DNA from 2 places in the Micromonospora sp. NBC_00362 genome. Region 2 is predicted to be linked to the other one. Evidence: riboswitches for the same ligand, from Rfam matches in the RefSeq annotation. Region 2 holds a riboswitch; the other holds the start of a gene.
The links. Region 2 has a riboswitch for thiamine pyrophosphate ahead of OG992_RS27885 (ECF transporter S component). Riboswitches for the same ligand answer to the same signal wherever they lie in the genome.

Region 1 (14,666 bases), 680 kb from region 2:
AGACGGTGAAATCGGTGAGCACGCTGTCCAGTTGCTCGGTGACGGTGCGCGGGGGCAGCGGCAACACCGCGTCGACGCCCCGGGTGTTCTGCGCGGTGACCGCCGTGAGGACGCTGGTGCCGTACGTGCCCAGCGCGGCGAAGACCTTGAGGTCGGCCTGGATGCCTGCGCCGCCGCCGGAGTCCGAGCCGGCGATTGTGAGGATGGTGCTCGGGGTCATTGTTTTTCCCTGGTCGCGGTTGGGGGCTGCGGCCGACCGTGCCCACTCCGGGCGGTCAGGCTTGATCCCTGCGTGGGCACGGTCGGCCGCAGCCCTGACGTGGAGACCTGGGTGACCCCGCGCCGGCTTTGGGTCAGCACAGGGGTGACCGCCTCGACATAAGCGCTGGTCAAACTCGTGGCTGTTTCGGTGGGGTCTTTGGCTCGCATGATCGCGCCGAGCACCGCCACTCCGGCGGCTCCCGCCTTGACGCAGGCGGTTACCTGTTCCGGGGTTTCCACTCCGCCGAGGGCCAGCAGGGGTACCGGGCTGGTCTCGACAAGCTTTCGCAGGCCGTCCGGTCCCAGGGGTGGGCCGTATCCCGGTTTTGTCTTTGTGGGCCAGACCGGGGAGATGGTGGCGTAGTGCTCGGTGGTCAGGCGATCCAGCTCTGGTTGGTCGTGACAGGAGCGGCCGACCAAGGCGTGAGCTGGCGGTGGGTACGGCCCGGCGGCGGGCAGGTGCACGGCGTCGCCGCCGAGCGGGTCGGGGCCGGCCACGACGAGGGTTCCGCCGACGTCGGCGAGGATCGCGCGCAGGTCGGCGGCGAGGGCGGCGCGTTCGGCGCGCGGCAGGTCCTTCTCCCGCAGCACCACGCAGCGCACTCCCCCGGCAATGGCCCCCGCCACCACCCGGTCGAGCCCACCCCGCGCCACGAGCCGGTCGGTCAACACGACAACCCCGGACGGGGGGGTCACAGCTCTGGTCTTCCCTCGTCGGGGGTGGAGGCGAGCGCGTGGAAGCGCCGCTCGATCCGGCCGGCCTGGGCGGCCAGTCGGCCCGCCTCGACCGCGTACCGCATCGCGGTGGCCATCGCCACCGGGTCGGCCGCCCGGGTGACAGCGCTTGCCAGCAGCACCCCGTCGCAGCCCAGCTCCATGGCCAGCGCCGCGTCGGACGCGGTGCCGATGCCGGCGTCGAGGATCACCGGCACGTCCACACCCTGCCGGATGAGTCGAATGTGGTGCGGGTTGCCGATGCCGAGCCCCGAACCGATCGGGGAGCCGGCCGGCATCACCGCGGCGCAGCCCACGTCGGCGAGGCGGCGGGCGAGCACCGGGTCGTCGCTGGTGTACGGCAGCACAGTGAAGCCGTCGGCGACCAACTCCTCGGCGGCGCGGAGCAGCTCCACCCCGTCGGGCAGCAGCGTCCGCTCGTCGCCGATCACCTCCAGCTTGACCCAGTCGGTGTCGAACGCGTCCCGGGCCAACCGGGCCACCTTCACCGCCTCGGTGGCGGTGTGGCAGCCGGCGGTGTTCGGCAGCAGGCGTACGCCGGACCGGTCCAGCAACTCCAGCAGCCCACCGGTGGAGCCCGGCGCCGTGCCCACCCGGCGCAGCGCCAGTGTGACCAGCTCGGTGCCGGACGCCCGGATCGCCTGTTCCAGGACGTGCAGGTTCGCGGCGCCGCCGGTGCCGAGGATCAGCCGTGAGGTGAAGGTCTCCCCACCCAGTTCGAAGGTCACGCCGCTCACCCGCCCTGCGCCGCGGTGAGGACCTCGACCCGGTCACCGTCGCACAGCGCTCGGGCCGGCCAGCCGGTCCGAGGCACCACCTCGCCGTTGACAGCGACCGCCACCCCACGTGAATGCGGCACGATGTCGCGGACCAGGTCCGCCACTGACGCGCCGGTGGCGACGCTGCGCCCGGCCCCGTTCACAGTCAACTCCACAGGTCCCCCTCCATCGTCGGTTCAGGTCCGCCCGACGCGGCCACCGCGGCGGCACCGCCGAAGCGATCGGCCCGGAAGGGCGCGAGCAGCGGGTCGGGTACGCCGCCGAGCACCAGGTCGGCGATCAGGTCGGCGGTGATCGGGGTGAGCACGATGCCGTGCCGGTGGTGCCCGGTGGCGGCCAGGACGTCCGGTCGGTCGGGCAGCGGCCCGAGGATCGGTGCGTTGTCAGGAGTGCCCGGACGCAGCCCGGCGACCGCCTCGACCAGGTCGTACTCGGCCAACTCGGGCAGCAGATCGACGCCGGCGCGCAGCAGCCGTTGCACGGCACCAGCGGTGACAGTGGTGTCCGAGCGCTCCTCGACCGTCGCGCCGAGCACCACCTCACCGTCGGCGCGCGGCACCAGGTACACGTGCTCGCCGTCGGCGTACCCCCGGATCACGTGCCGGAAGCCCGGCGCGACGCCGTCGGGCGCGCGCAGCCGGAGGATCTGGCCCTTCACCGGCCGCACTGGCAGGCCGGTGAGCGCTGCGGCTCCACAGCCGGCGGCGACCACTGTGACCGACGCGTCCACGTCGGACACCGACCGGACCGGCTGCCGCACGAGCACCGCGCCGGCCCGCTGCGCGGCCGTGCGCAGCGCCGGCACCAGCAGCCGCGGGTCGACCTGGTGGTCGGTGGGCGCGAGCGCGCCGCCGCGCACCCGTGGGGCGAGCGCCGGTTCGCGGTCGCGCAGCTCACTGGGGCGCAGCGGCGTCACGGGCAGACCCAACCCCTGCTGGTACGCCCACAGCCTGCGCGCCTCGGCCAGGTCGTCGCCGGTCAGCCCGACCATCAGGGTGCCCTCGGTCCGGTAGCCGATCTCGACTCCGGTCGTCTCGGTCAACTCGGCGGCGAACGCCGGCCAGCGGGCGGCGGACGCCAGCAACAACCCGGTCAGCTGCCGCTCACCGAAGTACGCCTCGGCGACCGGGGAGAGCATGCCGGCGGCCACCGCCGACGCCCCCGAGCCGGGCGCCGGATCGTGCACCACCACCCGCAGCCCGCGCGCGGCGCATCGCCAGGCGATCGCCAGCCCGATCGGCCCCGCACCCACCACTGCCACGTCCGGCCGGACCCGGTCGCTCGACGGCGGTGACGGGGACCGGCCGGTCAGCACGTCAGGGCCTCGATCAGCTCGGCGGTCGCCCGTGCCGGGTCGGCGGCGGCGGAGACGGCACCGACCACCGCCACCCCGTACGCTCCGGCGGCCCGCAGCGCCGGCACCCGGGCTGCGGTCACTCCGCCGATCGCGATGACCGGGACGTCGACGGCGTCGACGACGGCGCGTACCCCGGCGGGCCCGATGGGGTCCGGCAGGCCGGTCTTGGTGCTGGTGGTGTGACAGGGCCCGACGCCCAGGTAGCTGGCGCCCGCCGCGACGGCCTCGCTCGCCGGGCCCGGCGCGCGAGCGGTGGCGCCCAGCACACCGGTGGGGCCGAGCACCCGGCGGGCGGCGGCGACCGGCAGGTCGTCGGCGCCGACGTGCCCACCGGCGGCGCCCACCGCCAGCGCCACGTGCAACCGGTCGTTGACCAGGCAGGTCGCCCGGTACGACGCGCAGAGCGCGAGCACCCGCCGGGTCAGGTCGTACGCCTCGCGGTCGGTGGCGGAATCCTCGACCCGGACCTGCACGACCAGATCGGCGTGGGCCACGGTGAGGGCGGCGCGAACCACTGCGAGTGGGTCGCGACCCGGTCGGGTGTCGGTGATGAGATGCAATCGCCCCAGGGACGGCACGGCAACGCTCCTCCCTGCGCCGGCATTACCCGGATCAGGTTCAACGGTCGGGGGCTGTCAGCCCCCCTCTCAGCCCGGTACACCGGGCTCCCGTGGGTTACTTGCGTGTCACCGTACGACAGATCCGCCGGCCTGCCAAGGCGCGGGGTCGGCGGTGGCCGGCCGGGGGGCCGCGTCAAAACGAGCGAGATCCAATGGGGCACTTCATACGGTCCTGTTCGGAATGTCGCCCCCCGTTGCAGAACCGTTACCCGTCCGCATCTTGCCCGACATCGAGCCAGCCGAATTAATTTGTTCAGCGATTCGACAAAATGTCGGTGGGGGCACCCTGGCAGGGTGTGACCACCGGCTCCATCAGGGACGGCCTTCGGCGAGCCGACTCCCGCGAGCTCTGTCACTACGACACAGGAGGCGGCGTGTCCCGTTCTCGTCGTGCCCGCTTACCCATCACCGCAACCCTGATCTCCCTGGCCATGGCCTCGACCACCCTGTTCGGCGCGCCCGCGCAGGCGGCCGCCCAGGTTCTCCCACGGGATGCGAAAGCCGCAGCCCCGGTCAGCCAGGTGGCGCCGAAGGCGCCAAAGGCCGCGGCCGATCCCTTCTCCGTCCTCGTCTTCTCCAAGACCGCCGGCTTCCGGCACGACTCCATCCCCACCGGCGTCGCCGCCCTCCAGCAGCTCGGCGTCGACAACGGATTCACTGTTGACAACTCCGAGGACGGCGCCGCATTCAACGACGCCAACCTGGCGAAGTACAAGGCCGTGATCTGGCTCTCCACCACCGGTGACGTGCTCAACGCCGACCAGCAGGCGGCGTTCGAGCGCTACGTGAAGGCCGGTGGCGGTTACGTCGGCATCCACGCCGCGTCGGACACCGAGTACAGCTGGGCCTGGTACGGCGACCTGGTCGGCGCGTACTTCGCCAACCACCCGCAGAACCAGCAGGCCACTGTCAAGGTGGAGGACCACGCCCACCCGTCCACCGCCGGTCTGCCGGACCGGTGGTCCCGGTTCGACGAGTGGTACAACTACCAGACCAACCCCCGGCCGGACGTGCACGTGCTGGCCAGCCTGGACGAGAAGAGCTACACCGCCGGTGCCGGCGCGATGGGTGCTGACCACCCGATCGCCTGGTGTCAGGACTACGACGGTGGCCGCTCCTGGTACACGGGCGGCGGGCACACCCGGGAGTCGTACGCCGAGCCCGAGTTCCTCTCCCACCTGCTCGGCGGCATCCGCACCGCGGCCGGCGTCGAGAACGCCGACTGCGGCGCCTCGAAGACCTCGAACTTCGAGAAGGTCACGCTGGACAGCAACACCAGCAACCCGATGGAGCTGGACGTCGCCCCCGACGGGCGGGTCTTCTACATCGAGCGCGACGGTCGCGTGCAGATCGTGAAGCCGGACACCGGCAACACCGTCACCGCCGTCGACCTGGACGTCTTCACCGGTAACGAGGACGGCCTCATCGGCATCCGGCTCGACCCGGACTTCGCCACAAACAACTGGGTGTACCTGTACTACGCCCCGAACGACGGGGTCACCCGCAACCTGCTGTCCCGTTTCACCGTCACCGGCGACACCATCAGCCTGGCCAGCGAGAAGCAGGTGCTACGGGTCGACACCCAACGCAACACCTGCTGCCACGCCGGCGGCAGCATGGCCTTCGACGGCGACGGCAACCTCTACCTGGCCACCGGTGACAACACCAACCCGTTCGAGTCGAACTCGTACTCGCCGATCGACGAGCGGGCGGGTCGCCAGGACTACGACGCGCAGCGCACCTCCGGCAACACCAACGACCTGCGCGGCAAGGTGATCCGGATCCACCCGGAGGACGACGGGACGTACACCGTTCCGGCGGGCAACCTCTTCGCGGCGGGCACCGAGAAGACCCGTCCCGAGATCTACGCGATGGGCTTCCGCAACCCGTTCCGGATCGGCACCGACCCGAAGACCAACACGCTGTACGTCGCGGACTACGGACCGGACGCCAACACGGACAACCCGAACCGGGGCCCCCGCGGTCTGGTCGAGTGGAACGTCGTCACCCCGGGCAACTACGGCTGGCCGTACTGCACGGGCACGAACGAGGCGTACAACGACTACACGTTCCCGTCCGGCCCGAGCGGTCCGAAGTTCGACTGCGCCGCCCCGGTGAACAACTCGCCCAACAACACGGGCCTGACCAACCTCCCGCCGGTGGTCCCGGCGACGGTCGACTACGGGTACGCCGGTGACGCGCGTTACCCGGAGATCGGTGGCGGCGGCGCCCCGATGGGCGGCCCGGTCTACCGCTACGACGCCGACCTGAACTCGAACCGCAAGTGGCCGGCGTACTACGACGGCAAGGCTCTGCTCGGCGAGTGGAACCAGAACAAGATGTACACCATGCAGCTGACCCCCGACGGTAAGTCGTTGGTGGACATCAACCAGCTGCTCACCGGCATGAGCATGGTCCGGCCGATGGACTTCGAGTTCGGCCCGGACGGGGCGCTGTACCTGATCGAGTGGGGCAGCGGCTTCGGCGGCAACAACGACAACTCGGGCGTCTACCGGATCGACTACACCGCCGGTGACCGCGCCCCGATCGCCGCGGCGTCCGCCAACCCGACCTCGGGTCCGGCGCCGTTGACTGTCACCTTCTCCAGCGCCGGTTCCCGAGACCCGGACGGTGGCACGCTCACCTACGCCTGGACGTTCGGCGACGGGCAGACCTCGACCGAGGCCAACCCGACCCACACGTACGCCACGGCGGGCAACTACACCGCCCAGCTCACCGTCACCAACCCCAAGGGCCGGACCGCGGTGGCCAACGTGCCGGTCACCGTGGGCAACACCGCGCCGACGGTGACCATCGAGTTCCCGCCGGACGGTGGGTTCTTCAACTGGGGCGACCAGGTCCGCTACTCGATCAAGGTGACCGACCCCGAGGACGGGCAGATCGACTGTGACCGGGTGGGGCTTCAGGTGCTGCTCGGTCACGACGAGCACGCCCACCCGCTGGAGCAGCACACCGGCTGCACCGGCACCGTCCAGACGTCGCTCGCCTCCGGGCACGGCGCCGAGGCGAACGTCTTCGCTGTCTTCGAGGCGACCTACACCGACGAGGGTGGTGCCGGCGGCGCCGGTGCCCTGACCGGTCGGCAGATCGAGGTCCTCCAGCCGAAGCAGAAGCAGGCCGAGTACTTCACCGCCACCGGGCGTGCCCCGGTGAGCACCGGCGGTGGAGACCCCGGCGTGCAGCGGGAGGCCGGCGCCGACACCGCCGGTGGCGGCCAGAGCATCGCGTTCATCGAGGACGGCGACTGGTGGTCGGTCGCTCCGGCGGACCTGACCAACATCACCGAGATTCGGTTCCGGGCCGCCTCCGCCGCCGCTGGCGGTCGGATCGAGGTGCGCGCGGGTGCCGTCGACGGACCGGTGGTCGCCACGGCCGTCGTACCGTCGACCGGCGCGTGGCAGACGTACACGGACGTGAGCGCACCGGTCACCGGCGCGGCGAGCGGCTCGCTGTACTTCCTGGCCCGCGATCCGAACGGCGGAACGGGTTCGCTGTTCAACGTCAACTGGATGGACTTCGTCGGCCGCGGTGTCACCGAGAACGGGCCGCCGGTGGTCAGCGCCACTGCCACCCCGGCCACCGGCACCGCACCGGTCACCGTCGCCTTCGACGGCACGGCCACCGACGCCGAGGGCGACACCCCGTTGACGTACGCCTGGGACTTCGGTGACGGAGGCTCGGCGACCACACTGGACGCCAGCCACACCTACACCAGCGCGGGCACCTTCACGGCCACCCTCACGGTGACCGACAGCAAGGGCGCCAAGTCGTACGCCACGGTGCCGGTGCGGGTCGACGCGCCGGACACGTCCTGCTTCGGGGCGCGTTCGGACGACTTCAACGGCAACAGCCTCGACAAGGAGCGCTGGACCAGCGTCGTCCGGGAGAACCAGCTCTACTCGCTCAGTGGCGGCGCCCTGCGGCTGCCCACCGGCGTGGGTGACCTCTACGGCGCTCGCAACGACGCCACCAACCTGGTGCTCCAGGCGGCCCCGACCGGCGCATGGGAGATGACCACCAAGGTCACGCTGCCGGTGACTGCCAACTACCAGCAGGCCGGCCTGCTGGTGTACGGCGACGACGACAACTACGCCAAGGTGGACCTGCTGTACAACGGCAGCCGGCGGGTGGAGTTCATCCGGGAGACGGCGGCCACTCCTCGCAACGAGGCCGCCGACGCCACCAACGCACCGGCGGGTGACACCGTGTACCTGCGGATCACCAGCGACGGCACGAACCTGACCGCGTCCGCCTCGGGCGACGGGCAGACCTTCACCCCGGTCGGCCGTCCGGCCGCGCTTGAGGGCATCACCAACCCGCGGATCGGGGTCTTCGCGCTCAACGGAGGCACCGAGGCGCCGGTTGTCGACGCCGCGTTCGACTCGTTCCAGGTCACGCCGGACGCTCCGGCCGGCCCGGTCGACCCGTCGGACGAGTTCACCGGCAGCACGCTCGACAAGTGCCGGTGGGACGCCGTGACGCGGGAGGACCCGAGCGGTTACCGGGTCACCGATGGCGCGCTGCGGATCGACGTGCCCAACGGTGACATCTACGGCACCGACAACACAGGGCCGAAGAACTTCATCCTCCAGACCGCGCCGTCCGGCGACTGGACCCTGGAGACGAAGGTCGACGGCAGCCTGCTGAACGAGCAGTACCAGCAGGCCGGTCTGCTCGTGCAGGCCGACGACGACAACTACGTGAAGTTCGACTTCATCGCGGACAACCAGGCCGGCCAGGCGGTGACGCGGCGGATCGAGTTCCGCAGCGAGATCGCCGGGGTGGTCCAGAACCCGCAGCCCGAGGCGGGCAACCTGACCTCGGCGGTGTGGCACCTGCGGCTGGCCCGCACGGGCGACACGTTCACCGCGTCGTACTCGGCCGACGGGACGACGTGGACCGCGTTGACGGCGCTGACCACCAGCGCGGTCGGGGCCACCCCGAAGGTGGGGCTGTTCACCCTCGGCGCCAACCAGACGGCGTCGAAGACCGCCTCGTTCGACTACTTCCGGCTCAGCACGAAGGTGGCCGACGAGACGGCGCCGGTGACCACCTCGGCGGTTTCCGGCACCCCGACCGACGGGTGGCACACCGGGCCGGTGACGATCACGCTCACCGGTGCCGACGAGGCCGGCGGTAGCGGCCTCGCCGGTACGGAGTACCAGCTGGACGGGGCCACCACCTGGACGGCGTACACCGCTCCGGTGGCGGTCAGCGGGGACGGCGAGCACGAGCTCCGGTTCCGCTCGACGGACAAGGCCGGCAACGTGGAGGCGACCAAGACCGTCTCGGTCAAGATCGACGCCACAGCGCCGGTGACCTCGGCGACGTTCGCTCCGGCGAACGACGCCGGTTGGCACAACGGGACCATCCCGGTCGTGCTGGCCGCCACCGACGCCGGTTCCGGCGTCAAGACGGTGGAGTGGTCGCTGGACGGTGGCGCGTGGGCGCCGTACTCGACGCCGATCGAGGTGACCGGCGACGGGCAGCACGAGCTGCTGTTCCGCTCGGCGGACAAGGCTGGCAACGTCGAGACGCTGAAGTCGGCGGTGCTGCGCATCGACGGCACCAAGCCGACGCTGCTGGTGTCCGGGCTGGCCGACGGCCAGCTCTACGGCGACAGCCAGGACGTCCGGGTGGCCTGGCAGGCCGTTGACCCGACCTCGGGCATCGCGAGCGTGGTCGGTCAGCTCGACGGCCAGGCGTACACCAGCGGCACTCTGCAGGCCATGTACGACCTGTCGCTCGGCCTGCACGAGCTGACCGTTACCGCTACCGACAAGGCGGGCAACAAGACCACCTCGACGGTCCGGTTCTTCGTCACCACCTCGTTCCGGGACATGCAGAGTCTGCTGGACCGGTTCAAGGCGACGGGGCGGCTCTCGACCAAGGCGCACAAGCAGCTGTCGAACAAGCTCGACGCTGTTCGCGCGTCCGAGGCGGCCGGCGACGACAAGGCTGCCGTCCGGCAGCTGACCGCGTTCCGGACGCTCGCCAGCGACGCCACGCTGGTGCCCGAGGCGGAGGTCCGGGACGTCCTGATCCGGGACGCCGACGCCATGATCGTTCGGCTCGGCGGAGCGGCCAGCAAGGCCGGGGTCAAGGCGAACGGCGGCGACTCGGTAAAGGGCACCGGGCGGCTCGGTGGCGATGCCACCCGGCTGGCACCCGGTCGTCAGCTCTGATCCGACGAGGCCCCTCCCCGGCGCTACGGCGTCGGGGAGGGGCCTCCCTCATCGGTAGGGAGGAGATGTCCGTGACGGGTATCCGCAAGATCCTGGCCGCCGTGTTCGTCGGACTGGCAGTGACCCTGTCCGCCGCCGCCCCGGCGGCAGCGCAGGCCGCTCAGGCCGCCCCGGCTGCACAGGCTGACAAGGCCGCCCCGGCGGCGCAGGCCGACAAGCTCAAACTCACTGTGGCCGGCGACGGGGCTCAGGGCGTCACCATCCAGGCCACCTACGCCGATGGCCGCCGGCTCGAGCAGGTGGTGCGGTTGGTCCTCACCGCCACCGGCCCGGACGGGCAGCGGGTCGGGCCGGTGCAGCTCGAACCGCAGCCCGAGGGGCACGGCTTCTACAGCAGCGGCCCGGTGCTCTCCACCGGAACGTGGAAGGTGTCGGTGAACTCCCCCGCTCCACTTCAGAGCAAGGCCACCGCCACGGTGCAGGCGAAGGCGGCGCAGTCACCGCCGGCACCCAAGCCGGTCGCGGTGACCGAGCCGGCGGACGGCGGCGGAGCGGACTGGTGGCCGTTCGCGGCGGCCGGTCTCGTGCTCATCGCCGCCGCCATGGGCGTGGCCATGCTGTTCGGCCGCCGCCGCATCAGCTAGACCGACCAGCGCACCAGCTGGTAGACCGGCGCTCCGGCGCCCACGCACAGGACCGGGCCGGGCCGCGACGAGCGGCCCGGCCCGGTGTCGTTCGATCGGCTGGTGATCGACTCGGCCTCCTCGAAGTCGGGGCTTCCCGGACTGCAGGTCACCCCGACTTCAAGGAACGCGAGTGGATCATGCGCAGCGCACGCGCGCGCGACGCAGCGCGCGCCCGCGCGCGACGCAGCGCACGGCCCGCAGCGCTCAGAGGACGGCGCGCAGCGCCGCCAGATCGTCGTCGCTGGGCTCCCAGACGCCAGCGGCGGCGTTGGCACGCACCTGCTCGGGCGTGGTGGCACCGGCGATCACCGAGGTCACCGCCGGCTGGGCGGCCAGCCCGCCGATCGCCACCTGGAGCATCGTCAGACCCCGCTCGGCCGCGTACGCCTCGATCGCCTCGATGGTGTCCCAGTCGGCCGCGGCGAGCCGCTCCGCGTACCGGCCACCGCCGGAGAGCCGGCTGCCGGCCGGCGGCTGAGCCTCGCGCTTGTACTTGCCGGTGAGCAGACCGTTGGCGAGCGGGAAGAACGGCAGCATGCCGAGGCCGAACCGCTCACAGGCAGGGATCACCTCGGCCTCCACCGAGCGCTCCACCAGGCTGTAGTGGTTCTGCGCGCTGATGAAGCGGGACCGACCGTTGGACGAGGCGACCCAGTCCGCGTCGGCGATCTGCCAGCCGGCGAAGTTGGAGTTGCCCAGGTAGCGGACCTTTCCGTCGCGGACCAGGTCGTCCAGGGCGGCGAGGGTCTCGTCGATCGGCGTGCCCGGGTCGGGCTCGTGCATCTGGTACAGGTCGATGTGGTCGGTGCCGAGCCGGCGCAGCGACGCCTCCACAGCGCGGGCGATGTAGCGCCGCGCACCCCGCGCGCCGTAGTCCGGCCCGTTGAGGCCGTTCATGTCCATGCCGAACTTGGTGGCCACCACCACGTCGTCCCGGCGTCCCTTGAGCGCCTGCCCGAGCAGTTCCTCGGAGCTGCCCTGCGGCTCGCCGTAGATGTCGGCGGTGTCGAAGAGGTTGATCCCGGCGTCCAGCGCGGCGTCCACCACCGCCCGGGTGCCGTCGAGGTCAAGTTTGCGGCCGAAGTTGTTGCAGCCGATGCCGACCACGGACACCACGAGCCCGGAGTCGCCCAGCCGGCGATAGGTCATTTGGTCGTTCATGAGACACCCTCGTCTTTAATCAGGTTGAGGTGCGGAATCAATGCACACGTTGCGCTGGTTATCGACATAACGTTGACCACCTCTGAGATCGTGCCGCCGGTTGTGGCGACGAAATGGCCATTGCTCCAAAAGATTGGCAGTCTGGATTTCCACCTCGAACGTCCCGGCACTATCTGCCGTCGAGATTTATAGTGATTGTTGTGATGGAGGTAGTGCGCTACACCTACCGGCTGCGCCCCGCCGCGACCGCGACGGCCGCACTGCTCGCCGAATGGGGCCGCTGCCGATTCCTATGGAACGAAGCCGTGCACCAGCAGGAGGTTGGCGCGAAGCCCACCTTCGGCGGGCTGTCCAAGATGCTCACTGAAGCCCGCGCCAGAAACGCTTGGCTGCGCGCCGGCTCGCAGGTCGCTCAGCAACAGACCCTGCGCACGTACGCGGCCGCGCTGCGCCACTCGTTCACCGTCAAAGGCCGGGGACGGCCGAAGGTGAAGACCCGAAAACGGTCGCTGCCCAGCATGGAGTACACCCTGCGTGGCTTCACCATCGCCGAAACGCGGCTGCGCCTTGCCGGTGGCATCAGCATGCCCGTCGTCTGGTCCCGGGACCTGCCGTCTCCGCCGACCAGCGTGCGCGTCTACCAAGACAGCCTTGGCCACTGGTACGCGTCGTTCGTCGTCCGCCGCGAGGCCGCCGCCACACCCGAGGCGTCCAAGTCGATCGGCGTTGACTGGGGCGTGAAGACCACCGCCACGACCACCGATGCCCGATTCGATTTGCCGCACCTCGGGCATCGCAAGCGGTGCGCCGCTGAGTTGGCCAGGGCGCAGCGGAAGATGGCCCGCCGACGCCGCCCGCAGGGCCATGCGCAGTCCAACGGCTACCGAAGGGCCAAGCGCGCGGCGGCGAAGTTGCACAAGAAAGCTCCCCGACAGAACATCCACGACTCCCGCCAGTGGGCGAAACGAGTCGTCGACCACCACCAGGTGATCGCCGTGGAAGACTTCAAACCGACGTTCCTGACCAGGTCCACGATGGCACGTAAAGCCGCTGACGCCGCGATCGGCACGGCGAAGCGGGAACTGATCCAGCAGGGCACGCGGGCGGGCCGAAAGGTGGTGCTGGTTCCGCCCGCCTACACAACCATGACGTGTTCCTCGTGCGCGGCGAAAGCCAAGCAGCGCATCGGTTTGAATGTCAGAATTTTCGAGTGCGCTGCCTGCGGTTTCACCGCCTGCCGCGACCTCAACGCCGCGAGGACGATCCTCGCCACGGTAGAGCGCGACCGTGCCGGTGCTGACGACGTAAGGCATGTGACCACCTCCCTTCGGGATGCGGGGTCGAATGCGGTCCGAGCCGGAAATCCCCTGGATTCATCCGTGGGTAAGCGTTAACTCAGTCACGAGATCCACCCTATGTCCACCGAGCGCAGGCCACCTCGGCGGCGGCTCAGCCGACCACCTCGGTGACCAGCTCACGGGCGGCTCCGACGGTGGCGGCCAGCTCGGCGGGGCGGCGGCCGACGGCGCCGAGCAGAGCCTGCGCCCGCTGCTCGAAGTGTGGCGGGGCCCCGGGCAGCCGCCCCGCGGCGGCGATCATCCCCTTCTCGTTGACCAACCACCGGCCCGCCCGGGCGTGCAGCACCTGGGCGAGCACCCCGATCGTCCGGAACAGGCAGCCGGCGACGTACCCGCTGTCCCCGCCGACGGCGGCCTTGGCCGCGCCGCTGAGCAGAAACCCGGCCTCCCAGCCGCCGGCCACCAGCGCGTCGGCCAGCGCGGGTGGATAGTCCCGGGTCTGCTCCTTCAGGCGGGTCAGCTGGCCGGCCGGATCCGCCAGCACCTGGCACAGCGCCACTTCGCCGACGTAGGCGGACGAGTAGAAACCGAGTGGGTGCCCGGCCTGCACGCCGACCTCGTACCGGCCGACCTGGCATTCCGTCCAGGCGCGGTGCACCCGGTCGAGATCCCGGTAGATCCAGTCCACGGCGACCCCGCCGATTCGCAGCCAACCACCACCGTCGACCCAGGGCCCCCAACCACCCGGGGCGGTGAGAACTACTTCGGGGTCATCCGCGACGGTCGCGGCCACCGCCCGCAACGCCGGCACGTCCAGCCCGTCCTTGTAGTACAGGCCCAGGTCCCAGTCGGAGTCGGGGCGGTGCTCGCCGCGGGCCCGGCTGCCACCGAGCGCCACGGCGACCACCCCCTCGACGCCGCACAGGCGGTCGGGCAGGTCGGTGGGGATCACCCGACGTCCCAGACCGGTTCCGGGGTCTCCACCACCTCGCTGTCGCCCCGGAACAGCACGAACCTGTCGAACGAGCGGGTGAACCAACGGTCGTGGGTCACCGCGATGACCGTCCCCTCGAAGGCGTTCAGGCCCGTTTCGAGCGCTTCCGCGCTGGCCAGGTCGAGGTTGTCGGTGGGCTCGTCGAGCAGCAGCAGTGTCGCCCCGGACAGCTCCAGCAGCAGCACCAGGAATCGGGCCTGCTGCCCGCCGGAGAGCGTGCCGAAGCGCTGGTCGCCCTGCGCGGCCAGCTCGTAGCGACTGAGCACCCCCATCGCCGCGTGCCGGTCCATTCCGGTGCGGTGCTCGTCGCCGCGCCAGAGGATCTCGACGAGCGTCTTCGACATCAGCTCCGGCCGGTCGTGGGTCTGGGAGAAGTGCCCGGGGCGGACCCGGGCGCCAAGGCGGGCCATGCCCTCGTGCGTCACCGGCGTGAGCGCGCCCGCCCCGTCGACCGGCCCGTTCGCCGGGTCGGGGTCGGTGCCGCCACGGGCCAGCAACCGCAGGAAGTGCGACTTGCCGGTGCCGTTGGCGCCGAGCACCGCGACCCGGTCGCCGTACCAGATCTCCAG
Region 2 (14,666 bases):
ACCAGCGCGACGGGCTACGACGGGTTCGACGGGGCCAGCGAGCTGCTCCGCGCCCTGTCCGCTCCCATTCGGCTGGCCATCGTCAGTGAACTGGCCGGCGGCGAGCGGTGTGTGCACGAGTTGGTGGAGAAGCTCGGCGCGGCGCAACCACTGGTCTCCCAGCACCTGCGGGTGTTGCGCGGAGCGGGCGTGGTGCGCGGCTCCCGCAGAGGCCGGGAGATCGCCTACAGCCTGGTCGACGAGCACGTCGCGCACATCGTGGCGGACGCGGTAAGCCACGCCGGGGAGGGATCATGAGCGAGAGCAGCGCCGCGGTGCGCAACACCCGGCAGCGTTCGGCGGTGAGCGCGCTGCTGGGCGAGATGGAGGGCTTCCACAGCGCCCAGGACCTGCACGCGATGCTGCGGCAGCGCGGCGAACGGGTCGGTTTGACCACCGTCTACCGCACCCTCCAGGGGCTCGCCGACGCCGGTGAGATCGACGTGATGCGTCCGCCGGGCGGCGAGCACCTCTACCGCCGGTGCAGCGAGGGGCATCACCATCACCTGGTCTGCCGGGTGTGCGGGCGTACGGTCGAGGTGGCCGGCCCGGCCGTGGAGAGCTGGGCCGATCGGGTCGCCGCACAGCACGGCTACGCCGACGTCAGCCACACCCTGGAGATCTTCGGCACCTGCCCCACCTGCGTCCGCTGACCCGGCGAGCCAGGCATTGAGAATTGGGCGCCTGCCGTAGGAGCGGCACTCGTACTCTCGCTGGGTGAGCGAGAGCAATGACTACGTAAGGCTGCGAGAGACTTTCAACGAGGACGCTGAACGGTATGACCGTGCGCGGCCGCGGTACCCGGCACAGATGTTCGATGATCTCGCTGCGGCCGGCGTAGCGCCCGGTGCAAGGGTGTTGGAGATCGGCTGTGGCACTGGGCAGGCGACCGTGCCGCTGGCGGAACGGGGCTACCGGATCGTGGCCGTCGAGTTGGGCGCAGACATGGCTGCTGTGGCTCGGCGAAACCTTGCCGGCTCCGACTCGGTGGAGGTGGTGACGGCAGCGTTCGAGGAGTGGTCCTTGCCTGCGGAACCGTTCGACGTGGTCCTCTCCGCGACGGCGTTCCACTGGATCGATCCGGCCGTGCGGGTGTCGAAGTCTGCTGACGCCTTGCGTCTCGGTGGTCTGCTGGCCACCGTGGGAACCCACCACATCGCCGGTGGCACCTGGACCGAGGCGTTCTTCGTCGAGATTCAGAAGCTTTACGAGCGCTTCGATCCGTCGACCCCGCCGGGCCTGCGTCTTGAAGGTGCTCAAGACATTCCGGAGGACGATCGGGAGCTGACCTCGTCGGAGCGATTCGGGCCTGCGAGCTTCTACCGATACGAGTGGGAGTTGCCGTACTCGACAGCGGACTACCTGGATCTGCTGTTGACCTACTCCGGCCACCGTGCCTTGCCGGACGTGCAGCAGAGCGCATTGCTGAACTCCATCGCGCGGCTCATCGACGTCAACTACGGGGGCCAAGTCGTCAAGCGCTACCTGACTGAACTGAGGCTCGCCGAACGTGTCCGGTGAATCGCTTCTATCGGTATCTGTCGGCACCCTTGCAGGTAGCCGTATCGTTCACGTCGAATCTGGCGGCTGATCCGACGGGTGCCCCGCCGCGTCCGTTCGTGGCACGCTGGCCGGCGTGAAAATCTATGCCGATCGGTTCCCGACCGCCGCCCGTCAGTTGCTCACCGACCTGCTCGTCGTCGCCTGGGTGTACGTGGCGATCCGCGGCGCGCTGTGGCTGCACGACCTGGTGCAGAAGCTCGCCGTGCCGGGGCAGAAGCTGGAGGGCGCCGGCAGCGGGCTCGCCGACAACCTCGCCGACGCGGGCGGCAAGGTTCGCCGCGTCCCGCTGGTCGGCGACGAGCTGACCGCACCCTTCCAGCGGGCCGCCGACGCGGCCCGGGGGCTCGCCGACGCCGGCCGCGACCAGCAGCACCTGGTCGACCAACTCGCCCTCGCCCTCGCCATCGCGGTCCTGATCTTCCCGCTCGGCATCGTGCTGTTCGGCTGGCTGCCGCTGCGGGTCCGCTGGATGCGCCGGGCCGGATCGGCGACGAAGCTGGCCGCCGGGCCGGCCGGCCGGGACCTGCTCGCCCTGCGCGCGCTGGCCACCCAGCCACTGGGCAAACTGACCCGGATCGGTCCGGACGTCGCCGAGGCGTGGCGGCGCGGCGACGACGCGACAGTCGATGCCCTGGCCGCCTTGGAGCTGCGCCAACTAGGCCTCCGCGCCCGGGGCCGCTAAGGTCGCGCCCCGTCGCGCCCGTCGCGCCCCGACCCGCCCCGTCGCGCCGATCTTGCAGTTTCGGTTGCCGACATGGGTGGAATGCCCCTTGTGTCGGGACAGCAAGTGCAAGATCGCGGAGCAGGCAGAGGTCGGGCCGGCCGGGCGCAGGCTCAGCTCGACGAGGGTGTCGTTAAAGTCGTCGGGTGTTCTACTTCCTCGTCGTCATCGCCGTCCTGCTGCTCGGCTACGCCGCAGTCCTGGTCTACTTCCTCCGCCGGGGCAAGAAGATCCCACCCGCGGCGTACCTGGCCCTGGCCGGGCTCAACGGTCTGATCCTGGCGGGAGTGCTGGCCTGGGCGGTCTCCCGCTGACCGTGCACCGCCGACCCGCACCGCTGACCGACGCCGGCGACCAGCCCTCGTGGCGACCAACCCTCGTGGCGGCAGGCCGCCCTGCGCGGTTCACGGCTTTGGGGGGATGCGGCGGCGGACGTCCTCGGAGGTGGACGGGCCGGGCGACCAGCCGGCCACCCAGGGCAGCTCCTCGGACGGGGTGAGCACGCCCTCCTCCAGGCCCGCGTAGCGGCCGGCGAGGATGCGCTTCGCGGCGGCGGTGTCGACCGAGTCGGTGTTGTCCCAGAGTGCGGCGAACAGGGCATCCACCCGCACCCGCGCCTGCCGGCAGAACAGGTCGGCCAGTTCGACGTTCTCCGGGCGGCTGTCCCGTTCGGCGCTGGCCCGGACGCAGACCGCGGACATCGCGAACAACTCGGCGCCGATGTCCACCACCCGACCGAGGAACGCCTGCTTACGCTCCATCTTTCCCTGCCAGCGGGACATCGCGTAGAACGTCGACCGGGCCAGCTTGCGCGACGAACGCTCCACCTGACGCAGGTGCGCGGCGAGCGGGCCGAACTCGGCGTACGCCGAAGGGCTCTGCCCCCGACCGACGGCGAGGGTGGGCAGCCACTTCGCGTAGAAGGCGCCCGCTCGCGCGCCGGCTCGGGCCTTGCGGCCCAACCCCGCGTCCGGGTCGATGATGTCGCCGGCCACCGACAGGTGGGCGTCGACGGCCTCCCGCGCGATCAGCAGGTGCATGATCTCGGTGGAGCCCTCGAAGATCCGGTTGATCCGCAGGTCACGCAGCATCTGCTCGACGGCGGCCGGGCGTTCACCCCGGGCGGCCAGTGAGTCGGCCGTCTCGTAGCCGCGCCCGCCCCGGATCTGGATCAGCTCGTCGGCGATCTTCCAGGCCATCTCGCTGGCGTACAGCTTGACCAGTGCCGCCTCGATCCGGATGTCGTTGCGGTCGTCGTCGGCGAGCAGGCAGCAGAGGTCGAGCATGGTCTCCATGCCGTACGTGGTGGCGGCGATGAAGGAGAGCTTCTGCGCGACAGCCTCGTGTTCGCCCACCGGCCGTCCCCACTGGACCCGGTCGGCGGCCCACCCCCGGGCCACGTTCAACGCCCACTTGCCGGCGCCCACGCACATGGCCGGCAGTGAGAGTCGACCGGTGTTCAGAGTGGTCAGGGCGATCTTCAGCCCCTTGCCCTCGCCACCGATGACGTTCTCGGCGGGGACGATCACGTCGTGGAACCGGGTCAGGCTGTTCTCCAGGCCGCGCAGGCCGATGAACTCGTTGCGCCGCTCGACGGTGATGCCGGGGCTGTCGCCGTCCACCACGAACGCGGTGATCCCGCCCCGACGTCCCTGCGTGGCCGGCACCCGGGCCATCACCACCAGCAGGGTGGCCACGATGCCGTTGGTGGCCCAGAGCTTCACCCCGTTGAGCCGGTAACCGGTGCCGTCCTCGGTCGGCTCCGCGATGGTGGCCAGCCGGGCCGGGTCGGAGCCGACGTCCGGCTCGGTGAGCAGGAAGGCGGACACCTCGCCGGCGGCGAGCCGGGGCAGGAAGCGTTGCTTCTGCTCGGCGGTGCCGAACATCTTCAGTGGCTGCGGCACCCCGATCGACTGGTGCGCCGAGAGCAGCGCGCCGATGGCCGGGCTGACCGAGCCGGCCAGCATGAGCGCCCGGCAGTAGTGCAGGTTGCTCAGCCCGAGCCCGCCGTACTTCCGGTCGATCTTCATGCCGAACGCGCCGAGGTCGGCCAGGCCGTGGAACACCGAGTCGGGTATCGACGCGTCCCGCTCGATGGCCTCACCATCCACCTCGGAGGCCAGGAAGGCGCGGAACCGACCAAGGAACTCCTCCGCGCGAGCCACGTCGTCCGGATCGGATCGGGGCCACGGGTCGATCAGGTCGAGCCGGAACCGGCCGAGGAACAGCTCCTTGCCGAAGCTGGGTCGGTCCCAGGTGGACTCCCGGGCGGCCTCGGCGACCTGCCGGGCCTCCTTCTCGGTGACCTGCCCGGCTTCCGCGGGCAGCGGCGCGGCCGCACCGGCTGTGGTTTCGGAGTCGGGGCCTTCCGGTGCCGGTCGGCCATCCTGCGTCGTGGTCACGGCTGCCCCCTCGAAGCTCGGTGCGGCTGCGTCGACGTGCGCGACTACCGCCACGCTACCCCTGGTTGTTACCCAGGGGTAGCGCTGCGTGAAGATCGGCGCGGTCAGCGACCGTCGACGTCGTCCGGGTCGTCGTCATCGTCGTCGATGTCGTCCTCGCCCCAGTTGCGTCGGGCGAACGGTAGGGCCACCCAGAACGTGAGGAACCAGATTCCGGTCAGGGCGCTGAGCACGAAGGCGATCGGCCGGTCCAGCACGAAGTCGGTGATCAGCAGCACCGCGCTGACCATCGCGATCAGCATGAAGGCGAGGCCACCGGTGGCCATCCGGTGGGCGAAACGGACCAGCTCCGGCTTGCGCCCCTGCCGGAACAACGCCCTGTGGAACGCCACCGGCGAGATGATCATCGCGGTGGCGGCGGCCGCCGCGAGCAACGCCACGATGTAGACGTCGCGCTGGAACTCCGTCGTCTCGGTGAACCCGTTACTGAACGGCAGGGTGAGCAGGAAGGCGAAGAGGATCTGCACGCCGGTCTGCGCGACCCGCAACTCCTGCAGCAGGTCGGCGAAGTTGCGCTGCCAGCGCTGCTTCTCGGTCTCCTTGGACACGCGCTACCTCCGGTGAGACGCTACTGCCGGCGGTCCCAGCCGCCGGCAGCAACGCCAATGCCCCACCCGGCCGAGCGCGAAACTGGTTCACGACATCTGCCGTTCATCGCGGCGACACACGTCAGCCGCCAGCGCCGTGTCAGGACCCGCGTCGGATCCGGCCCGCGTACCGCGCTTCCAGCTCGTTGTTGTGCGCGTCGCCGTCCGGGATGTTCGCCGAGAGGTAGACCGGGGGCCGCTCCCCCGCCGCCAGCAACCGCGCCACCACCTCCACTGTCACCTGCTGCGCCAGCAGCGCCGCGGTGATCGAGGAGACCGCGCCGACCGCGCCGCCGCCGGGCAGGGGCAGCGTCGCGTCGCCGTACGGCGCGCCGTTGTCGAGCACCACGTCGGCGAGGTCGCTCAGCTTGCGCCCGGACGGGTGCCGGGAGGTCATCCGCCCGGAGTGCTGCGCCGAGGTGATCGCCACCAAGCCGTGGCCGTGTTCCTTTACCAGCGTGGCGAACTCCACCATCGCGCCGTTGACCCCGGAGTTCGAGGCGAGCACGAAGACGTCGGTGGGACGCACCGGGGCCAGCTCGTAGAGGCGGTGCGCGACGGCCGGGTCCCGTTCCAGCAGTGGGCCCAGCCGGTCGGCCGGTTCGCCGCCGAGCAGCACCAGGTCGCGTAGCGCGATCCGGTTGGTCGGCACCAGACCACCCGCCCGTCCGGCGATCTCCATGGCGAGGGCCTCCGAGTGCCCGGTGCCGAACGCGTGCACCACGCCGGCGGCTCGGACGGCCTCGGCGATCAGGTCGGCGGCCCGCCCCACCGCCTCCCGCTGACTGGCGGCCACCCGGCCGATGGTCTCGGTCACCACTGCCAGGTAGTCCTCGGCGCTCACCGTCATACGTCCTCCGTCGTTCGATTACGGGCCAGCCAGCGAACCGCGAAGTCGACAGCCGCCCGCTGGCGCATCAACCTGCCGGACCCGGTGCCGACCGGTGCGGTGCGAACCGCCCCGGTGGCCTCCAGCTCCTCCCCCAACGCGGCGAAGTCGTCCGCGTCGAGTCGTACGTCCTGCCACCACACCCACTCCCGACCACCGTCGGCGGTACGCACTGCGGCGCCGATCCGCTCCCGGGGCGAGCCCGGGCTGCGGTACTCGGCCAGGTGCAGTGAGGTGCTCACCGAGTGGTCCACGCCGAGCAGCAACACGTCGGCGTCGAGATCGTAGAGGCGGGCCAGCGGGGAGCCCTCGCCGAGCATGTCCGCCAGGGTGTGCCCGGCCACCACCTGTTCGGCGGCCGGACCGAGCGCGGCGAACGACACGTGCGGATGGGAGCTGCGCAGCGCGCCGGGCCAGCCGCGGACCGTCTCGGCGAGCGCACCCATGTACCGGCTCGGGGTGACCGCCGGGTCGAAGCCCGGCATCTCCGAGCGGATCAGCGGCCACCAGCCCGCCGGCACCGGCGGGTTGCGCCACTGCGCGGGGTCGCTGTTGTCGGGCGTATGGGTGGGCACGACGATCGTGCCGTCCGGGCCGAGCGCGTCGCGCAGGGCGAGCACCACCGCGTGCGGGCCGCCGCTGACGAAGCCCAGCGGACGCAGCGACGCGTGCACCAGCAGCGTCGCGCCGGGGCGTACGCCCAGCACGCGCAGCTGCGCGGCGATCGAGCGTCGGCTGCCCGGCCCGCTGGCGTCCGTCGTCACGATGACTCTCCCTCGCGGACCCGCACGGCTCAGGCCGTCCCGGCGGCTCGGGCCAGGATCGCCTCGGCGAGCGGGGCCGGCGCCGCGTCCGGGATCCAGTGACTCACAGCGGGCAGTTGCACGAAGCGGTAGTCGCCTGTGACGTTCTGCGCGCACGCCTCGGCGGCGGTCCGGCCGATGGCGACGTCCCGGTCACTCCAGACGTACGTGGTGGGCACCGCGACCGGGCCGACGCCGGCCAGATCGGCGCGGGACATCGCCCGGTACCAGTTCAGCGCGGCCGTGAGCGCCCCCGGCTCCCGCATCGGGTCGGCGTACCGGTTCACCCGGGCCGTGTCGCCCACCCCGCCGAGCAGCTTGCGCAACGCGGTGGCGTGCCATGCCAACAGCACCTTCTCCGCCTTGTCGGGCTTGCGGAACAGCGCGATGTACGACGAGCGGGCCTTCTGTTGGGCGTCGGTGCTCAGGGCGTGCGCCATGGCCGCCGGATGCGGTACGGACACCGCGGTCAGCGTGTGGACCCGCTCGGGGTGCCGGGCGGCGACGGCCCAGGCCACTATCGCGCCCCAGTCGTGGCCGACCAGGTGGACGGCGTCCAGCCCGAGCGCGTCGAGCACCGCCACCACATCGGTGACGAGTTCGGGGATCCGGTAGTCGGCCACCGCCGTGGGCCGGGCGCCGGGTGAGTATCCGCGCTGGTCCAGCGCATAGGTGCGCAGCCCACCCGCGTGCAGCGCCGGCACCACGTCGTCCCACTCGCCGCTGTGCTGAGGGAAACCGTGCAGCAGCAGGACGGGTACGCCGTCCGTCGGACCGCCGACGGTCACCTCGAACGTGAAGCCTCGCGCGTCAACCCGCATGATCAGAAGCGTACCCAGCCGGCGGTCGGCCGGTCGCTCCCGCAGGTCAGGCGGATGCCCTGCTGGGCCCGCGACACCTGTCGGTGTTAGCGTCAGCGAGACAACTTCATATCCGACAGGGGAGCGCACAGCGCTGAGAGTGCGGGCACGCCCGCAGACCCTCGAACCTGATCTGGGTAATGCCAGCGCAGGGAGTTCGGTCGACCTCCAGCCGCGCCGCAGTCCGGTGCCACCGGACGCGGCGTGCGTCTTCTCCTGGTTCGCACTCACGAACTGGGAGCAACACATGAATTCCACCACTGACACACACCGTTGGCGCACCATCGACATCGTGGTCGCCTCGGTGATCGCTGTCGCCTTCGGCGTCATCTTCTGGGCCTGGGGCCTGGTCTGGAGCGCCACCGAGGGTGCGTTCGCCTTCTTCCCGCCGGCGCAGACGCTGCTCTACGGCGTCTGGCTGATGCCGGCGGTGATCGGTGGGCTGGTCATCCGCAAGCCCGGCGCCGCGCTCTACTGCGAGACGGTGGCCGCGGTCCTGTCCGCGCTGCTGGGCAGCCAGTGGGCCGGCACGGTCATCCCGCAGGGCATCGTGCAGGGCATCGGCGCCGAGCTGGCCTTCGCCGCCTTCCGGTACCGGTCGTTCCGGCTGCCGACCGCTGTGTTCGCGGGCGCGCTGACCGGCCTCAGCGCCGCGCTGTTCGACTTCTTCGTCTGGAACGTCGACTACGCGCTGACCGACTACCGCATCCCGTACGCGCTGCTCACCATCGTCAGCGCCACAGTGATCGCCGGCCTGGGCGGCTGGCTGCTGACAAACGCCCTGGCAAACACCGGCGTCCTGGACCGCTTCCCCGCAGGCCGAAACCGAGCCCTGATCTAACCCCCCACCCAATGGCGTTGATCAAGAGGTTTGCGTCAGCGGAAGGCGACTTCCTGACGCAAACCTCTTGATCAACGGACGAGAGCGCGGACCGGAAGGGGGTTCGGTGAGCGGGGTACTGCTGCGGGGGTTCGGGTGGCGGCACGCTGGGCGGCGCGCCTGGGCCGTTCGCGGGGTTGACCTGCGGGTTGAGGCTGGGGAGCGGGTTTTGCTTCTCGGGCCCTCCGGGGCCGGCAAGAGCACAGTGCTCAGCGCGTTGGCCGGGCTGCTCCCCGAGGACTCCGGCGAGCAGGAGGGCACCGTCGAGATCGACGGGCTCGACCCACGCAAGGGGCGGGAACGGGTCGGCATCGTCTTCCAGGACCCGGAGACCCAACTGGTGATGGCGCGCTGCGGCGACGACGTCGCGTTCGGGCTGGAGAACCGGGGAGTGCCGGCCGACGAGATCTGGCCCCGCGTGGACGAGGCGCTGCACCGGGTCGGCTTCCCGTACTCCCGCGACCGCCACACGGCGGCGCTCTCCGGCGGCGAGCAGCAACGCCTCGCCCTGGCCGGCGCGCTGGCCCTACGCCCCGCCCTGCTGCTGCTCGACGAGCCGACCGCCAACCTCGACCCGGCCGGGGCCGAGCTGGTCCGACACGCGGTGGCCGGCGCACTGGACGCCGACACCACGCTGATCCTGGTCGAGCACCGGGTCGCCGAGGCACTGCCGCTCGTCGACCGGGTGGTCGTCCTGGAACCGGGTGGCGGCGTCCGCGCGGACGGCACACCAGAGGCGGTCTTCGCCGCCCACGGCGCCGCCCTGGCCGCCGAGGGGGTCTGGGTGCCCGGTCACCCCATCGCGCCCCGGCCGGCCACCGCCGGCCCCGGGGAGCTGTTGCTCACCGCCGACCGGCTCGGCCTGCCGCCCCGGCTGGGCTCCACCGACCTGGCGGTACGCGCCGGTGAGGCACTCGCCGTACGCGGACCGAACGGTGCCGGCAAGTCCACGCTGGCGTTGCTGCTCGGCGGTCTGCTCCGGCCGGGCAGCGGACGGGTCACGGCATCCGCCGAGTTGGCCGGCGCGGACCACCGCACTCCCCCGCACCGATGGCGGGCGCCCGCGCTGGCCCGACGGATCGGGTCGGTCTTCCAGGATCCCGAGCACCAGTTCGTCACCAGCACGGTCTTCGACGAACTGGCGCTGGGTCCGCGCCGCACCGGTCAACCCGAGGCAGCCGTCAACGAGACGGTGGCCGGGCTGCTGGACCGGCTGCGGCTGGCCCGACTCGCCGCCGCCAACCCGTACACCCTCTCCGGTGGTGAGGCGCGGCGGCTGAGTGTGGCGACCGCCCTGGCCACCGCGCCACGCCTGCTGATCTGCGACGAACCCACCTTCGGCCAGGACCGGCGGACCTGGCGGGAGCTGGTCGACCTCTTCGCCGACCTGCGCGACGCCGGGCACGGCGTGGTCACTGTCACCCACGACGCGGACTTCGTCGCCGCGCTCGCCGACCGCACCGTCACCCTGCACCGGGCCCCGGACGACCACCGATGATCAGCATCGAGCCGGTCGCCGCGCCGAACGCGCCCTTGGCCCGCCGCAACCCGGTGGCGAAGGTAGCCGCCGCACTGGTCTTCTCGTTCACACTGCTGGCGACCCTGGACCCGGTGGCCCCGGCGATCGCCATCGCCCTCGAACTGGCCGTCCTGCCGCTGTTCGGCATCCGCTACCGGGTGCTGGCCCGACGGGCCTGGCCGCTGCTGCTCAGTGCCGCCGGCATCCTGGTCACCCTGGTGCTGTTCGCGGCCGACCGGTCCGGTCGGGTCCTGCTGGACGTGGGACCGGTGCTGGTGAGCACCGGCGTCCTGCTCACCGCGCTCGGCCTGGTGCTGCGGGTGTTCGCGGTGGCCCTGCCCGGTGTGATCGTCTTCGCGACCACCGACCCCACCGACCTGGCCGACGCGTTGGTCCAGAACGCGAAGGCGCCGGCCCGGTTCGCCATCGGGGCGCTGGCGGCGTTCCGGCTGGTGCCGCTGCTCGGTCAGGAGTGGCAGATGATCAGCATGGCCCGACGCGCGCGGGGCGTCGACGCGGGACGCAACCCGGTGGCGAAGCTGCGGCTCTTCGCCTCCACCGCGTTCGCGCTGCTGGTGGGGGCGATCCGCCGAGGCACCCGACTGGCGGTGGCGATGGACGCCCGTGGCTTCGACGCCGGAACACCCCGTACCGTCGCCCGCCACCAGCACTTCACGGCGGCCGACGGGCTGCTGGTCGCCGGTGCAGCGGCGCTGGCCGGGGCGGCGCTGACGGTCAGCGTGCTGCTCGGCACGTTCCGCCCGCTGCTCGGCTGAGGGCGCCGCGAACGCGACTGGAGCAGCACATGGGACACGGACCGGCTCCCCGCGATGACCACGACCAGACGGCCGCCACCGACGGACTCCCGGCGCTGGACCGCTCCGCCCCGGTCGCCGAGCACTGCCGCGCGTACGGGTCGGGCTGCTACGCCTGGGCGCTGAACCGGTGATCGTCGGGCTGAGCCTGGGCCACCGGACCGTACGGGAGGCCGAGCACTGGCTGGCCGAGCACGTACCCCCGCTCGACCTGCCCGACCTGGTGGCCTGCACCCACCTGTCCTGGGCACCGCATCCACACGTGCCCTGAGCCTGGGCAGCGACCTGTCCGACGACCGGCTGGCCGGGCTGCCGGCGAGCCCCGCCGAGCTGAGACAGGCCGCCGACCATGCGGCCATGGAGCACGCCACCCGCCGTTCGGGTCGGGCGGTGCGCTATCCCGGGGTCGACCGTCTGGTCGGGACGCTGACCGTCGCCGAGCTGCTCGACGCCAGCGCCATCCAGCGGGTGATCGTGTTGGGCGCGCCGCCGGCCGGACGGGAGACCGTGGTGCAGACCCGGGACTTCGTCCGGCCGCAGTGGCAGGCCGGCGAGCTGATGCTGATGGCCACGCCGTACCGGGCCGCCGGCATCGCCCCGTGCGAGGTGCCGGACCCGCCGCCCTGCTGCGCCGGGCAGCACTGACCGGACGTTCAGTCGAGCTGCCGGATCTCGACGTCGCGGAAGGCCACCTCGTACGGCGGCTCTGCGGGCTCGTCCCGGCCCGGGTCGCGGAAGATGCCGAGCACCACCCGGCCCGGCACCGGGGCGCCGTCCCGGGCCGCGCCGATCTCCACACCTTCCCGGAGGAACCGCAGCTGCCCGCCCCTGGCGACGATGCCCACCTGGATCGTCCGGCCCAGTGCCAGCTGCCCAGCCGGGTAGGGGAAGGTGCCCGCCGGGGTGACCGCGTTCGGGCTGTCCACTCCGTGCGCCACGAGGTGATATCCGTCCGGGCAGACCCGCAGCGCGTGCCCACCCGTCAGGTCGGTGAAGCGGAACCAGATGCCGGCGCAACTGCCGGGCCGCCGCAACGCCACGTCCACCTCGACCTGAAAGTCGGCGAAGGACTGCTGCGGCCCCAGGCAGCGGTACGGACCCTCGGACCGTTTCGTCACCACGTACGCCCCGTCGAACGCGCAGCTGACCCGGTTCTTCTCGTCGGTGCGGGTCCGCCAGTAGTTGGTGACGGTGAGCGGATCCCGGATCACCACCGACGGCAGTGCCGGCGTCGCGCCGGACGGCCCGACGGACGGCCCGACGGACGGCCCGACGGACGGCGTCGCGGCGAGGCCGAGCGGCTCGCCCGGGCCTCCCCGCAGCACCCCGGTCAGCACGCCGACGCCGGCCAGCGCGGCGACCAGCGCCAGGGCGGAGAGCACCGTGGCGGCGACGAACGGCCACCGCCGGGGAGTCGGCGCGGGCGGGCTCATCGCGGGCGCGGAGGTCACGGGCGGGGGCGCGGAGGCGGGTAGGGCGTCCGCCGGCCTCGCGACGGAGGTCGGCCTCGGCGTCGGGGTGGCGGACGAGACACCCCACCGGGTGGTGGCGTCGTCGTCCGCAGGCGGCGTGGCAGGGGCACCGGACGCGACCACGGACCCGTGGGTGGTGTGCCGCCGACCGGCGAGCTCGGTCTCGAGGAGGGGACGCTGGTCGGTCGCCGCCTGCGCCTGCTCGACGGCGGCGAGCAGCGCGGACTGGTCGGCCGTCACTTCGGCGGAGCCGGTCTCCGGCCGCGGAGCGACCGTCAGCAACCGGTCCAGCAACTCCCGCGCACCGGGCCGGCCCGCCGGATCCTTCGCCAGCGCCTGCTCCACCAGTGTGCGCAACGGGCCGGTCAACCCGTCCAGGCCCGGCTCCTGGGTGAGGATACGCACCGCGGTGGCCTGCGGCGTGTCCGCTGCGAACGGGGTCCGACCCGTACCGGCGAACGCGACGACCGCGCCCCAGGCAAACACGTCGGCCGCGGCGGTCAGCGTCCCACTGCCGGCCGGATCGAACCGCTCCGGCGCCATGTACGCGACCGTCCCGACCACCTGGTCGGTCCGGGTTACGGCGCTGCCCTCAACCGCCCGGGCGATGCCAAAGTCGATCACCTTCGGGCTGCCCGGCGGCAGCAGCACATTGCTCGGCTTGAGGTCGCGGTGGATCACGCCGGCACCATGGATGGCGGTCAGCGCCGTCGCCACGCCGATCGCCAGGCCGTGCAGGTTGCCAGCGGTCAGCGGCCCCCGCTCCGCCACGACGGCAGCCAGGCTCGGTCCGTCGACGTATTCGACGACGAGGTAGGGCGGCTCATGATCGGGGTCCGCGTCGAGCACCTCGGCCGTGCAGAAGGGAGGAACCTGCCGGGCCCGCTTCACCTCGCCCCGGAAGCGCCGCCGGAACTCGGCGTCGTCGGAGCGGTCGGTGCGGATCACCTTGACCGCCACCCGTCGGCCACCCGGCTGCTCCGCCAGAAAGACGGTGCCCATCCCACCTTCGCCGAGCCGGCCGAGAAGCCGGCACGTCCCGAGGTGCCGGGGATCGCCAGGGCGCAGCGGCTGGAGGTCTTCGGTGGTATCGCCCGTCATCCCGTCCCACTTCCGTGCCTCACGCCCGGTCCGCGCCGGGAGCCGGCTCAGTATCGCACCCGTCCCGCTCATCCCGGGACCGCGGCGGAACCAACCACTGCCCAGCGGCGGCGTCCACCGACCTTCCACCCTGGACGGTGAGGTGCGCCCCGTCGGAGGCGGCGTCGCGGCCGGCAATCCGTAGGACCCCCGTCGGCGCCTCCCCGCCAGTGTCCACGGTCACCCCCTGCCGGACCAGCGCGCGAACCGCCGCGTTGGCCCGCCGGGCCCCGCCGCCGGAACCGACCGGCTCCACCACCAGCGGCACCCCCGCGCCCGCCGCGAGCTGGGCGGCCACCCGCAGCGCAGCCGGCCCGTCGGCGCCGCCCGCGGCGACCGCCACGGCGGGCCAGGGGCGGGCCGGCAACCGGTGCGCCGTGACCCACACCGCGTCGGGCACGTCCACGTCGGCGGGCTGGGTGGACAGCACCACGGCCGGCTGCGCCGTCGCCACCTCGCCCGCCAGCTCACCTCGGGGGTCGGTCGCATACCGCACCAGCACCGGTGCGCCGAGACCCGCGCTGCGGACCGACTCGGCCAACCGGGCCAGCTCCCCCATCGCGGCGGTCATCCCCGCCAGCTCCGTGTGCAGGCCCGCACCGACCTCCACGGCGGCTACCGGGTACGGCAGCAGGCGGTTCAGCACCACCTCGGCGGGTCTTCGGGATCCGGCCAGGTCGACCGCGAGCGCGGTCAGTTCGGCCGCCCGCTCACCCTCCGGCACGACCACCAGCACCCGGTGGGTGTCGGGCCCACCGAGCGCGGCCCGCTGTGCCTGGGCGATGTCCCGGTCCACCAGGCGACGGGGATAGATCACATTGAGCAGTGGCCCGGCCATCACGGTGGTGACCAGGGCCATGACCACCATCAGCGAGAACAACTCAGGGTTGAGGATGCCGAGCTGCAGACCCACGGT

Region 1: another riboswitch for thiamine pyrophosphate. It lies ahead of thiE (thiamine phosphate synthase); the one in region 2 lies ahead of OG992_RS27885 (ECF transporter S component).

Annotation. Positions count from the first base shown of each region.
Region 1 covers NZ_JAPENH010000001.1:5,342,509-5,357,174, reverse strand. Annotated here, with positions in the region: gene thiD (bifunctional hydroxymethylpyrimidine kinase/phosphomethylpyrimidine kinase) at 1-220, opposite strand, end outside; gene OG992_RS24720 (thiamine phosphate synthase) at 217-957, opposite strand; gene OG992_RS24715 (thiazole synthase) at 954-1,733, opposite strand; gene thiS (sulfur carrier protein ThiS) at 1,730-1,930, opposite strand; gene thiO (glycine oxidase ThiO) at 1,921-3,087, opposite strand; gene thiE (thiamine phosphate synthase) at 3,084-3,710, opposite strand; TPP riboswitch at 3,705-3,814, opposite strand; gene OG992_RS24695 (ThuA domain-containing protein) at 4,127-9,958, shown strand; gene OG992_RS24690 (hypothetical protein) at 10,024-10,602, shown strand; gene OG992_RS24685 (aldo/keto reductase) at 10,849-11,793, opposite strand; gene OG992_RS24680 (transposase) at 12,009-13,199, shown strand; gene OG992_RS24675 (nucleotidyltransferase domain-containing protein) at 13,255-14,055, opposite strand; gene OG992_RS24670 (ABC-F family ATP-binding cassette domain-containing protein) at 14,052-14,666, opposite strand, start outside.
Region 2 covers NZ_JAPENH010000001.1:6,024,828-6,039,493, reverse strand. Annotated here, with positions in the region: gene OG992_RS27935 (metalloregulator ArsR/SmtB family transcription factor) at 1-297, shown strand, start outside; gene OG992_RS27930 (Fur family transcriptional regulator) at 294-692, shown strand; gene OG992_RS27925 (class I SAM-dependent methyltransferase) at 757-1,560, shown strand; gene OG992_RS27920 (hypothetical protein) at 1,676-2,284, shown strand; gene OG992_RS27915 (hypothetical protein) at 2,470-2,637, shown strand; gene OG992_RS27910 (acyl-CoA dehydrogenase family protein) at 2,728-4,725, opposite strand; gene OG992_RS27905 (DUF6328 family protein) at 4,830-5,333, opposite strand; gene OG992_RS27900 (SIS domain-containing protein) at 5,473-6,222, opposite strand; gene OG992_RS27895 (aminoglycoside N(3)-acetyltransferase) at 6,219-7,025, opposite strand; gene OG992_RS27890 (alpha/beta fold hydrolase) at 7,055-7,885, opposite strand; TPP riboswitch at 7,993-8,097, shown strand; gene OG992_RS27885 (ECF transporter S component) at 8,172-8,765, shown strand; gene OG992_RS27880 (ABC transporter ATP-binding protein) at 8,872-10,302, shown strand; gene OG992_RS27875 (energy-coupling factor transporter transmembrane protein EcfT) at 10,299-11,099, shown strand; gene OG992_RS27870 (hypothetical protein) at 11,129-11,272, shown strand; gene OG992_RS27865 (hypothetical protein) at 11,269-11,409, shown strand; gene OG992_RS27860 (hypothetical protein) at 11,496-11,783, shown strand; gene OG992_RS27855 (protein kinase) at 11,792-13,711, opposite strand; gene OG992_RS27850 (cation:proton antiporter) at 13,731-14,666, opposite strand, start outside.